2 regions of the Streptomyces sp. NPDC107498 genome follow, and region 2 is predicted to be linked to the other one. Evidence: riboswitches for the same ligand, from Rfam matches in the RefSeq annotation. Region 2 holds a riboswitch; the other holds the start of a gene.
What was found. A riboswitch is a leader RNA that binds a small molecule or an ion and turns the genes downstream of it on or off. The one in region 2 is predicted to bind cobalamin.
Positions count from the first base shown of each region.

Region 1: linked by a shared signal. The riboswitch ahead of ACZ66Z_RS19780 (energy-coupling factor ABC transporter permease) and the one ahead of ACZ66Z_RS27485 (cobalamin biosynthesis protein) in region 2 are both predicted to bind cobalamin.

Region 1 covers NZ_JBVJPE010000010.1:205,561-210,979, reverse strand. The annotation lists gene ACZ66Z_RS19795 (ATP-binding cassette domain-containing protein) at 1-791, opposite strand, end outside; gene cbiQ (cobalt ECF transporter T component CbiQ) at 788-1,537, opposite strand; gene ACZ66Z_RS19785 (energy-coupling factor ABC transporter substrate-binding protein) at 1,543-2,274, opposite strand; gene ACZ66Z_RS19780 (energy-coupling factor ABC transporter permease) at 2,271-2,969, opposite strand; cobalamin riboswitch at 2,999-3,203, opposite strand; gene ACZ66Z_RS19775 (PTS-dependent dihydroxyacetone kinase phosphotransferase subunit DhaM) at 3,281-3,697, opposite strand; gene dhaL (dihydroxyacetone kinase subunit DhaL) at 3,694-4,314, opposite strand; gene dhaK (dihydroxyacetone kinase subunit DhaK) at 4,341-5,333, opposite strand.
Region 2 covers NZ_JBVJPE010000018.1:56,673-62,091, reverse strand. The annotation lists gene ACZ66Z_RS27490 (cobyric acid synthase) at 1-759, opposite strand, end outside; gene ACZ66Z_RS27485 (cobalamin biosynthesis protein) at 756-1,730, opposite strand; cobalamin riboswitch at 1,766-1,905, opposite strand; gene ACZ66Z_RS27480 (hypothetical protein) at 2,017-2,238, opposite strand; gene ACZ66Z_RS27475 (inorganic phosphate transporter) at 2,255-3,517, opposite strand; gene ACZ66Z_RS27470 (alpha/beta hydrolase) at 3,935-5,062, shown strand; gene ACZ66Z_RS27465 (hypothetical protein) at 5,117-5,419, shown strand, end outside.

The DNA.
Region 1 (5,419 bases), on a different contig from region 2:
GCGCCCAGCAGGCCGTGGGCCCGCAGGACACGGGCCACCGACGTGCCCCAGGGCCGGCGCAGCCGGGCCGCGGCCAGCAGGTCGTCGTCCGCGAGGAGCGCGGCGACCGGACCGGTGCGCAGACCGGCGGGGGAGAGCACCGCCGCCTCGTCGGCCCAGCGCAGGGCCAGATCCACGTCGTGCGTCGCCATCACCACCGTCGTCCCCGCCTCCCGCAGCCGCGCGAGGGCGTCGAGCAGCCGCTCCTGCCCGTGCGGGTCGAGCCCGGCCGTCGGCTCGTCCATGATCAGCACCCGGGGCCGCATCGCCACGGCGCCCGCGATCGCGGCCCGCTTCCGCTGCCCGTACGACAGCAGATGCGTCGGCCGGTCCTCCAGGGCCACGATGTCCAGTGCCTCCAGGGCCTCCCGCACCCGGAGCCGCACCTCCTCCTCCGGCAGCCCCAGGTTCGTCGGACCGAACGACACGTCCTGGCCGACCGAGGCCGCGAACAGCTGGTCGTCCGGATCCTGCACGACCAGCTGCACGGTGGTCCGCAGCCGGGTCAGCCCCTTCCGGTCGTACGCCACCTCGGCCCCGTCCAGGAGCAGCGCCCCGCTCCCGCACCGCAGCCCCCCGCTGAGGAGCCGCAGCAGCGTCGTCTTGCCGCTGCCGTTGCGGCCGAGGAGCGCGATCGCGCGCCCCTCCGCCACCGCGAAGTCCACCCCCGAAAGGACCGCTGGCCCGTCCTCGTAGGCGAAACCCGCCTTCACCAGCTCCACGACGGGGTTCGTCGGCCTCGGAGACGTCACGGAAGGGACCTTTCCAGTACGAGGGTGAGGGCGACGAGCCCCGTGAGGAGCACGCCCGTCGCCGCGAGGAACCGCCGGGAGACCGCGCAGGCCGGCACCAGGGCCCGCAGCGTCCCGTCGTAACCGCGCCCGGCGAGCCCGGACTGCAGGCGCTGCGCCCGGTCGAAGGCCCGCACGAACGTCGTCGCGCCGAGCCCGGCGAGCGAACGCCAGGTCGCGGCCCGGGTGGTGTGCCCGAGCCGGGCCGCCTGGGCCTGCCGGATCTTCGTCAGCGAGTCGAGCAGCAGGAAGATGATCCGGTACATCACGAGCGCCACGTCCACCACGGGCGCCGGGACGCCCGCCCGGACGAGCCGGGGCAGCACGTCGGACACCGGCGTGGTGAAGGCGAAGAGCAGCACCCCCAGCGAGGCCGAGGCGGTCCGCAGCAGCAGCTCGCCCGCGTGCGCGGGACCGTCGGGCGCGAGCGCCACGAGCCCGCGCGCGCCGCCCACCTCGAAGAGCAGCGGAACCGCCCCCGTCACACAGAAGCCGAGCGGGATGCGGAACGCCCGCCACAGCTGACGGCCCGGCACGCCGGCCGGACCGAGCAGCACCGCGAGCGTGGCCGCCGCCACGAGCGGGGCGCCCGGCCACGGCGGCAGACACACCGCGCACAGCGTCAGACCGAAGCCGAGGACGGCCTTCTCCACGGGATGGCGGCGGCGCCAGCGACTGCTGTGCGCCGCCGCGTCGATCGGCAGCATCGGCGCTACGCGCCCGCGTCCTCGGCACCCGACGGACCCGCACCCGAAGCACGGGCGGCGGGGGCCGCCCCGGGGCCCGGGGTTCCGCGGCCTGCTTCCGGCCCCGGGGTACCGGAGCCCGCGGTTCCGGTCCTTGCTCCCGCACCCGCGGTTCCGTGGTCTGCGGTTCCGACGCCCGCTCCCGGGCTCGCGGTACCCGCGACCGTCTCCGGGTCCGCGGTACCGGAGCCCGCGGCGGCGCTCGTGGTGCCGGACGGCGTCCCGGCGCTCGTGGCGCCCGGGGTCGTCCCGCCGCTGCCGGCGGGGCCGTCGGCCCCGCCCGCCCGGGCGTCGGCGCGGGCCAGGCTCCCGGCTCCGACGGCGCTCCCGGTCCCGACGGTGCTCCCGGCCCGGTCGGCGGCCTCGACCGGGCCGGCGGCCTCGGCCTCGGACGCGGCGCGGGCCGCGCCCTGGCGGCGACCGCGCCGCAGGCCGAAGTAGTACGCCAGGACACCGGCGCCGATCGCCGCCTGGAGGGCGAAGAGCGCCGACTCGATCTCGCCGGACGGCGGCTCGTACAGCGGGCTGAACCACGGCTCGTAGTCCGGCTGGAGCTCGGTGATCGCGGTCTCCGCCTCCCCGTCCGCCCCGGCGAACGGCTGCTCCTTGTGGTCGCCGAGGCCCAGCGCGAGCGGCAGGACCGCGAGCGCGGCGACGACGAGCAGCAGCAGGGTGTTGATCCTCGCGTTCCGGCTCATCGCGCGACCGCCTCCTCGCGCCGTTCGGTCCGTGCCGGGCCGAGGACGCCGAGCCGGGTCAGCTCGCCCTTGCTGGACTGCGTGAGCAGCCGCATCACGAGCACCGTGAGCAGGCCCTCGCTCACCGCCAGCGGAATCTGGGTCACGGCGAAGATCCCGCCGAACTTGGCCAGCGCGCCGGGCACACCGCTGCCGGGGTCGGGGAACGCCAGGGCCAGCTGCACGCTGGTGACGCAGTACGTGGACAGGTCGGCGACGAACGCGCCGAAGAAGACGGCCACCATCAGGGGCGTGCCGAACCGCCGGAGCAGCTGGTACGTCCCGTACCCCGCCCACGGCCCGACGATCGCCATGGAGAAGGCGTTCGCGCCGAGCGTCGTCAGCCCGCCGTGCGCGAGCAGCAGGGCCTGGAAGAGCAGGGTGATCGTTCCGAGGACCGCCACGATCGGCGGCCGGAACAGGATCGCGCCCAGGCCCGTACCGGTCGGGTGCGAACAACTGCCGGTGACCGAAGGCAACTTGAGTGCCGACAGGACGAAGGTGAAGGCGCCGGAGGCGCCGAGCAGCAGGGTGGATTCGGGGTTCGAGCGCACCTCGCGGGTCAGCGCGCGCACTCCGTGGACGACGAACGGAGCGGCCGCGACGCCCCAGGCGGCGGCGTGCACAGGGGGCAGATACCCCTCGGCTATATGCATGATCGGGAGACCCTCTCCAGCACCTCGTGGATGGACAGCGCACCCTGGCCGGTCTCCTGGCTGACGGTCATACGGCCCGACTCCGCCTTCCCACACCGTCGCGGTCTCCCACGACGGTCCAGTGGCTTCCCCGAGGTGTTCCCCCGGGGGTGGAGCCGGACCTCCCGATCACAGTGGCGAGGGCCGCACCGGTACCGCACCGGTTTCCCGTACACCAAGGCCCTGCGACATTAGTGTGTTGACCTGCTGGATCACAACACGGCCACCACGCGGCGCGTCCTCCCGGTCACCCGGCGCACTCGGCCCCGCGCTCACTGCTTGCGGTAGGCGTACGCCTCCGAGGCCGCCGCCGCCACCGCGTCGAGATCCCCGCCGGCGCTCGCCGTCACCAGCGCGGCGACCGCGCCCTCGACGAACGGCGCGTCCACCAGACGGGAGCCCCCGGGCAGTTCGTCGCCCTCGGCGAGCAGCGCCTTCACGGTGAGGACCGCGCTGCCCAGGTCGACGAGGAGCGCGACCCCGGCGCCCCGGTCGACGGCCTCGGCCGCCGTGCGGATCAGCTCGGAACTCGTCCCGAGGCCACCGTCCGGGGTCCCGCCCGCGGGCAGGACCGGCGCGAGGTCGCCGCCGCCCGCGAGGCCACGGGCCAGCTCGGCGACGGCCGTCGCGACCGCCGCGCTGTGCGAGACGAGCACGATGCCGACGGGCGCCGGGCCCTCCGGGCTCATCGTGCCCCCTCCGCCCGCGCGGTGGCAGCGAGGGCGGCGAAGAGCAGCGCCGACGACGTCGCCCCCGGATCCTGGTGCCCGACCGACCGCTCCCCGAGGTAACTGGCCCTGCCCTTGCGCGCCCGGAGGGGCACGGTCGAGAGGGCGCCCTCCTCGGCGGCGGCGCGGGCCGCCTCGTACGAGTTCCGCAGCCCTTCCACGCCCGGGACGAGCGCGTCCAGCATCGTCTTGTCGCCCACCTGGGCACCGCCCAGCTGCGACACGGCGGCCACACCGGCGCCGAGCGCCTCCGCCAACCGCTCCCGGGTGACCTCTCCGTCCTCGCCCAGGGACTTCCCGGCACGCCGCAGCAGCGTCCCGTACAGCGGTCCCGAAGCGCCGCCGACGGTGGAGATGAGCTGCCGTCCGGCGGCGGTGAGCACCGCACCCGGGCTCGCGGGCGGCTCCTTCGCCAGCGTCTCCGTCACGGCGGCGAACCCCCGCCTGAGATTGGCGCCGTGATCGGCGTCGCCGATGGCCGAGTCCAGCTCGGTGAGCCGGTCCGCCTCCCGGTCGACGTCCCCGGCCACCGCGGCCAGCCAGCGCACCAGGAACCCGGCGCCGAAGGTCTCCGTCATCCCGTTCCCCCTTCCCGTCCCGCGTCTCACCGGCCCCAGCGCAGCGCGGGCGTCCGCACCGGCGCGTCCCACAGGCGCAGCAGCTCCTCGTCGACCTCGCACAGGGTCACCGAGCACCCCGCCATGTCGAGCGAGGTCACGTAGTTCCCGACCAGGGTCCGGGCCACCGGCACCTTCCGCTCGGCGAGCACCCGCTGGACCTCGGCGTTGAACCCGTACAGCTCCAGGAGCGGCGTCCCGCCCATCCCGTTCACCAGGACGATGACCGGCCCGGACGGACTCAGGTCCTCCACGACGGCGTCGACGGCGAAGTCCGCGATCTCCCGCGAGGTCATCATGGGCCGCCGCTCCCGGCCGGGCTCGCCGTGGATGCCGATCCCCAACTCCAGCTCCCCCTCCGGGAGGTCGAAGGTCGGGCTGCCCTTGGCGGGGGTCGTGCAGGCGCTCAGGGCCACCCCGAAGGACCGGCACCGCTCGTTCACCCGGCGGGCGATCGCCTCCACCCGCTCCAGCGGGGCGCCCTCCTCGGCGGCGGCGCCCGCGATCTTCTCCACGAACAGCGTGCCGCCGGTGCCGCGCCGGCCCGCCGTGTACAGACTGTCCGTCACCGCCACGTCGTCGTCGACGAGGACCTTGGCGACCTGGATCCCCTCGTCCTCGGCGAGCTCCGCGGCCATCTCGAAGTTCAGCACGTCACCGGTGTAGTTCTTGACGACGAACAGCACCCCGGCGCCGCTGTCGACCGCGGCGGCGGCCCGCACCATCTGATCGGGCACGGGCGAGGTGAACACCTCGCCGGGACACGCGGCCGCCAGCATGCCGGGACCCACGAAACCCCCGTGCAGCGGCTCGTGCCCGGACCCCCCGCCGGACACCAGCGCCACCTGCCCCGCCACGGGCGCGTCCCGCCGCACCACCACGCGCCGCTCCACGTCCACGGTCAGCTCGGGATGCGCCGCGGCCATCCCCCGCAGAGCGTCGGCGACGACGGTCTCGGGAACGTTGATCAGCATCCTCACGGATACCTCCTGGTGAGACTGGCAGGCACGCTGCTGGATAGGGTCTTTGCAGGTCAGGGCGGGTAGGGCGAGTGATGGATCGTGGC
Region 2 (5,419 bases):
GACGACCGACTCGCGGACGGTGCCCCGCAGCGAGACCCGCAGGCCGTCCTCCTCGTCGATGCCGAGCCCGTGCGCGTACGGCAGGACGCCGAAGGTCCGGCGGCCGGTGAGCCCGTGCAGCATGTCGAGGCCCGGCTCCAGGAGGGTCACGTCGCCCCGGAACTTGTTGACCAGGTACCCGGCGACGAGCGACTGGTCCTCGGGACCCAGCAGCGCCGTCGTCCCGAAGAACTGGGCGAAGACCCCGCCCCGGTCGATGTCCCCGACGACGACCACGGGCAGCTTCGCGGCCCGCGCGATGCCCATGTTCACGATGTCCGTGCGCCGCAGGTTGATCTCGGCCGGACTGCCCGCCCCCTCGCAGATCACGGCGTCATACGTGCCCCGCAGCTCCTCCAGGCACGCCAGGACCGGCTCGAAGAGCTCCTTCTGCCGGCCACCGTGGTAGCCGCGGGCGCTCAGTTCGCCGACCGGCCTGCCCATGAGGACGACCTGGCTGGAGCGGTCGCTGCCGGGCTTGAGCAGCACCGGGTTCATCAGCGCGGTCGGCTCCACCCGCGCGGCCTGCGCCTGCATGGCCTGCGCCCGGCCGATCTCGGCTCCCTCCCGGGTGACGAAGGAGTTCAGGGACATGTTCTGTCCCTTGAACGGCGCGACCTTGACGCCCTGCCGGACCAGCCAGCGGCAGATGCCGGCCGTGACGACGCTCTTGCCCGCGTCGGACGTGGTCCCGGCGACGAGCAGCCCCCCACCCCTCATGCGTTCCTCCGCTTCAGCGCGCTCGCGATCGTGCGGCCGCCCACGCAGGCGGCCAGGGTCAGTCCGGTGATCCGGCGGGACAGCCGGACCGCGCGGTCGACGTCGGCGACCTCGACGGGCCGGCCCTCCCCGTTGAGGACGGGCCGGTCCTCGACCCGCCCGGCGTACGAGAGGGTCCCTCCGAGCCGTACGCCGAGGGCGCCCGCGAAGGAGGCCTCGACGGGGCCCGCGTTCGGGCTCGGGTGCTTCGCGGCGTCCGCCCGCCAGGCCCGCAGGGCGCCGCGCGGGTTCCCGCCGGCGACGGTCGCGAGCGCGGCGGTCAGCCGGGCCCCGGGCCAGCCGGCCAGGTCGTCGAGGCGGGCCGAGGCCCAGCCGTACCTCCGGTACCGGGGCGACTTGTGGCCGACCATCGCGTCGAGGGTGTTGACGGCCCGGAAGCCGACGAGTCCCGGCACGCCCGCGACGGCGCCCCAGAAGAGGGCGCCGACCACGGCGTCGGAGGTGTTCTCGGCGACGGACTCGACGACCGCGCGGGCCATCGCGGGACCGTCGAGGGACTGCGGGTCGCGTCCGCACAGGTGCGGCAGCCGCTCCCGGGCCGCCTCCAGGTCGCCGGCGGCGAGGGCGCCGCCGATCGCGCGGGCCTCGCGCCCCAGGGTCGTGCCGCCGACGACGGCCCACACGGCCGCCGCGGTGAGCGCCACGGATCCGGCGCGGCTGCCCCGTGCCGTACGGGCGGCGAGGGCACCGGCCGCGACGGTGGCACCGGCGCAGACGGCGGTGTGCAGGGCGCCCCAGCCGCGGTGGTCGCGCCACAGGGCCCGCTCGACGCGGGCCGCCGCCCGGCCGAAGGCGGCGACGGGGTGTCCGCGGCGGGGGTCGCCGACGAGCAGGTCGACGGCGAGGCCCAGGGCCGCGCCGTACGCGAAGACACCGGTGGTCGGGGAGACGCTGCGGCCGCGGCCGGGCATGGCGCTCTGTCCTCACTCAGGGTCCGCGCCCTGGATCGACGTGACCGGCGGCGAGAGTTCCTGACTCCCGGACCCGTGGGATCCGGTCACAGTGGCGGGACCGCGCCGGATTCGCACCGGACTTCCTCTACTGCCGCCGTCATGGCCCCGGCAGTCCACCACGGGCCGAGAACAGCCGTCAACTCACCCTTGACCTGCACCGCGTCACTGTGCGAAGCACCACAGACACGACGACCGGGCGGTCCGCATCCGAGGATGCGGACCGCCCGGTCGGGGAGCGGGACCGTCAGGCGACGATCAGGTAGATGCCGTACGCCACGGCCGCCAGGCACAGGGCGAAGGCGGCGTAGGCGCCGGTGCGGGCCAGGGCTGCGGAGCCTCCCTGGGCGGCGGCCCGCTCCTGCTTGGAGAGGCCGACGACACCGAGGGTGAAGAGGCCCACGAGGGCGACGGTCGCCACGAGGCTGACTCCGAAGACGGAGCCGAGGGCTGCCCAGTCGATCTTCATGCTTGGTTCCAGTTCCTTAGACCGCGGCGGGGGCCGGGGGAGCGGCCGGGTCCGTGGGGACCGGCGCGGGGATGGTGGTCTTCAGGTCCTCGTCCGCGACGGCGGCGACGGAACCGGCCGGCGGCGGGGTGACGGCCGCGATCGCGGTGGTCACGACGCCGGCGGCCTCGTCGTCGGCCTCGACGTCGTTGACGTTGGTGTGGTCGACCACCTGGCGGCGGGAGACGAGCCAGATGCCGGCGCAGGAGGCGATCAGGAAGGCCGCGACGACGTAGACGCCCCAGTCGCCCTGGCGGGCGACGTACTCGGCGCCCGCGCCGACCAGGCCGGCGGCCGGCAGGGTCAGGCCCCAGGCGACGAACATGCGGGTGGCGGTCGACCAGCGGACGACGCCGCCCTTGCGGCCGAGGCCCGCGCCCATGACGCCACCCGAGACGACGTGGGTGGTGGAGAGCGAGAAGCCGAGGTGGGAGGAGGCCAGGATGGTCGTGGCCGCGCTGGTCTGGGCGGCGAAGCCCTGCTGCGGCTGGAGGTCCGTGAGGCCCTTGCCCATCGTGCGGATGATGCGCCAGCCGCCGAGGTAGGTGCCGAGCGCGATCGCCAGGCCGGCGGAGACGATGACCCAGACGGGCGGGTTGGAGCCGGGGGCGAGGGTGCCGCCGGCGACCAGGGCGAGGGTGATGATGCCCATCGTCTTCTGGGCGTCGTTGGTGCCGTGGGCGAGGGAGACGAGACCGGCGGAGGCGATCTGGCCGACCCGGTAGCCCTTGGCCGTGTCCTTCTCGTCCGTCCTGGCGCCGATCCGGTACGTCAGCTTCGTGGCCAGCATCGAGGCGATGCCCGCGACGATCGGCGCGGCGACGGCCGGGAGGAGGACCTTGCTGACGACGACCTCGCCGTTGACGCCGCTGACGCCGATCGAGGCGACGGTCGCGCCGATGAGGCCGCCCATCAGGGCGTGGGAGGAGCTGGAGGGCAGTCCGACCAGCCAGGTCACCAGATTCCAGAGGATCGCGCCGACGAGCGCGGCGAGGATCACTTCGGGCTGGATGCCCTCCTCGTTGACCAGCCCCTTGGAGATCGTCTTGGCGACCTCCACGGACAGGAACGCGCCGGCGAGGTTCAGCACGGCGGACATGGCCACCGCCGTCTTGGGCTTGAGCGCACCGGTCGAGATGGTCGTGGCCATCGCGTTGGCGGTGTCGTGGAAACCGTTCGTGAAATCGAACACGAGAGCTGTCACGACCACAATGGCGAGCAGCAGCGTGATGTGTTCCATTTACCCAGGCAATCGTTTGACGTCAGTGGCGCGTCGAACGTAAGCAACCTGGGTGAACGGAAGATGAACTGGGACGGGCGACGTGGTGTCCCTATCCGGTGTCAAGGGATTCCGCTTCTCGCCCCGGAGCGCCCGGTGTCCACGATGCGGTCATCCGGAACCACGGGCGATCCCGGGCCTGCCGGGGGTCGTGCCCGCCGCCCCGCCCCCTTCCCGGCCGACCGGTTCCGCTCCCTGGACAGAACCGCCCGGCCGGAGGGCCCCGCGGAGGAGACCCACGTCACTCTCCCGGGCGGCCCCGCGCCCTCCGCCCCGCCGGACCCCTTCGCCCTCCGCCCCGCCGCGCCCGTCCGGTTCTCCACCCCGCCGGGCCCGTCCGGTGGCAGGCCCGGCCCGCCCTGCCCGACACTGGGGAGCGTGCGCCCGGCTACAGCGACGGCAGCGGCCGTCACCACCCTGATCGGTGTCGGCGCGGCCGCGATCGCGGCCGGCCGGTACGCCAGCGACGTCGCCCTCAAGGCGCCGTCCGGACGACCCCTGCCCGGGGATCCCGGACTCACCGTGCACGCCACGGGGCCCGGACGGGTCACCCTCACCCGCAGCCTCGCCTCGCTGCGCCCCGGCACGTACGGAATGGACGCTCCCGGCCTGCACGCCGTCCTCGGCCCCGTCCTGGACCGGGTGCCGCACACCGCCGACACCGTCGTCCGCCGCCTGGAACGGGTCGAACTCGGCGTCCTCGGGACCGGCGCCCGCGTCCGGCTCACCCCCCAGCTCCACCGCGGCACCCCGACCGGTGCCCTCGGCCTCCTCCACGAGGACGTCGAGATCCCCGGCGAGCTCGGCCCCCTGCCCGCCTGGCTCGTGCCCGGCCCCCGGAGCACCTGGGTGATCGCCCTGCACGGGCTCGGCACCACCCGCGAGCACCCGCTGAACCTCGTCCCCTTCTACAACCGCCGCAAGATGCCCGTCCTCGTCCCCGCCTACCGGGGCGACGAGGGGGCGCCCGCCTCCCCGGACGGCCTCGCCCACCTCGGCGACTCCGAGTGGCGGGACGTCGACGCCGCCATCCGCTACGCCGTCCGCCGGGGTGCCGGGAAGGTCGTCCTGCACGGCTGGGGGACCGGCGCCACGATGGCCCTGCGCGCCGCCGCCGAGTCGGGCGTGCGCGACCGGATCAGCGGCCTCGTCCTCGACTCCCCGGTCCTCGACTGGGAGGCCGCCCTCCGCAACCTCGCGGCGGCCCGCCACGTCCCGGGACTCCTGCTCCCGCTCGCCGTCCGCGCCGCCCAGGGCCGGACCGGCCCGCACGGCGACCTCCTCCGGACCGCCTCCGAGCCGGGCGCCCTGCGCGCCCCGACCCTCCTCTTCCACGGCCCCGACGACACCCTCGCCCCCTGGGAGCCCTCCGTCGAGCTCGCCGCCCGCCTGCCCGGTCTGGTCGGCCTCCGGACCGTGAAGCAGGCCCCGCACGCCGCGATGTGGAACGCCGACCCGAACCACTACGAGGAGTCCCTGCGGCGCTTCCTCACCCCGCTGCTCTGACGGCGCTTCCGATTCCGATTGGGCTTTCGGGCCGTCAGCGGGAAGACTGCCCCCGTGACGTCTCGAAAGCCCGATGAACCATTGGCGCGCAACTCCAGACTCCGACTCGTCCGCCCGCGGGCGCTGGCCACCGCCCGACGGGCCGTGACGACCCGGCGCACCCGGCCGGCGCCGCGGCCGCCCGAGGGCACTCCGCCCCGCGCGGAGCTCGCCCGCCAGGCCCGGCAGGTCCTCGCCGACGCGGTACGGATCGCCCGCTGGGCCGCCGTCGAGCACGGGGCCGACACGGCACCCCGCACCGGCCCCGGCGCCGGCCCCGCCCAGGAACGGGCCGCGGCCGCACTGGACCTGACGCCC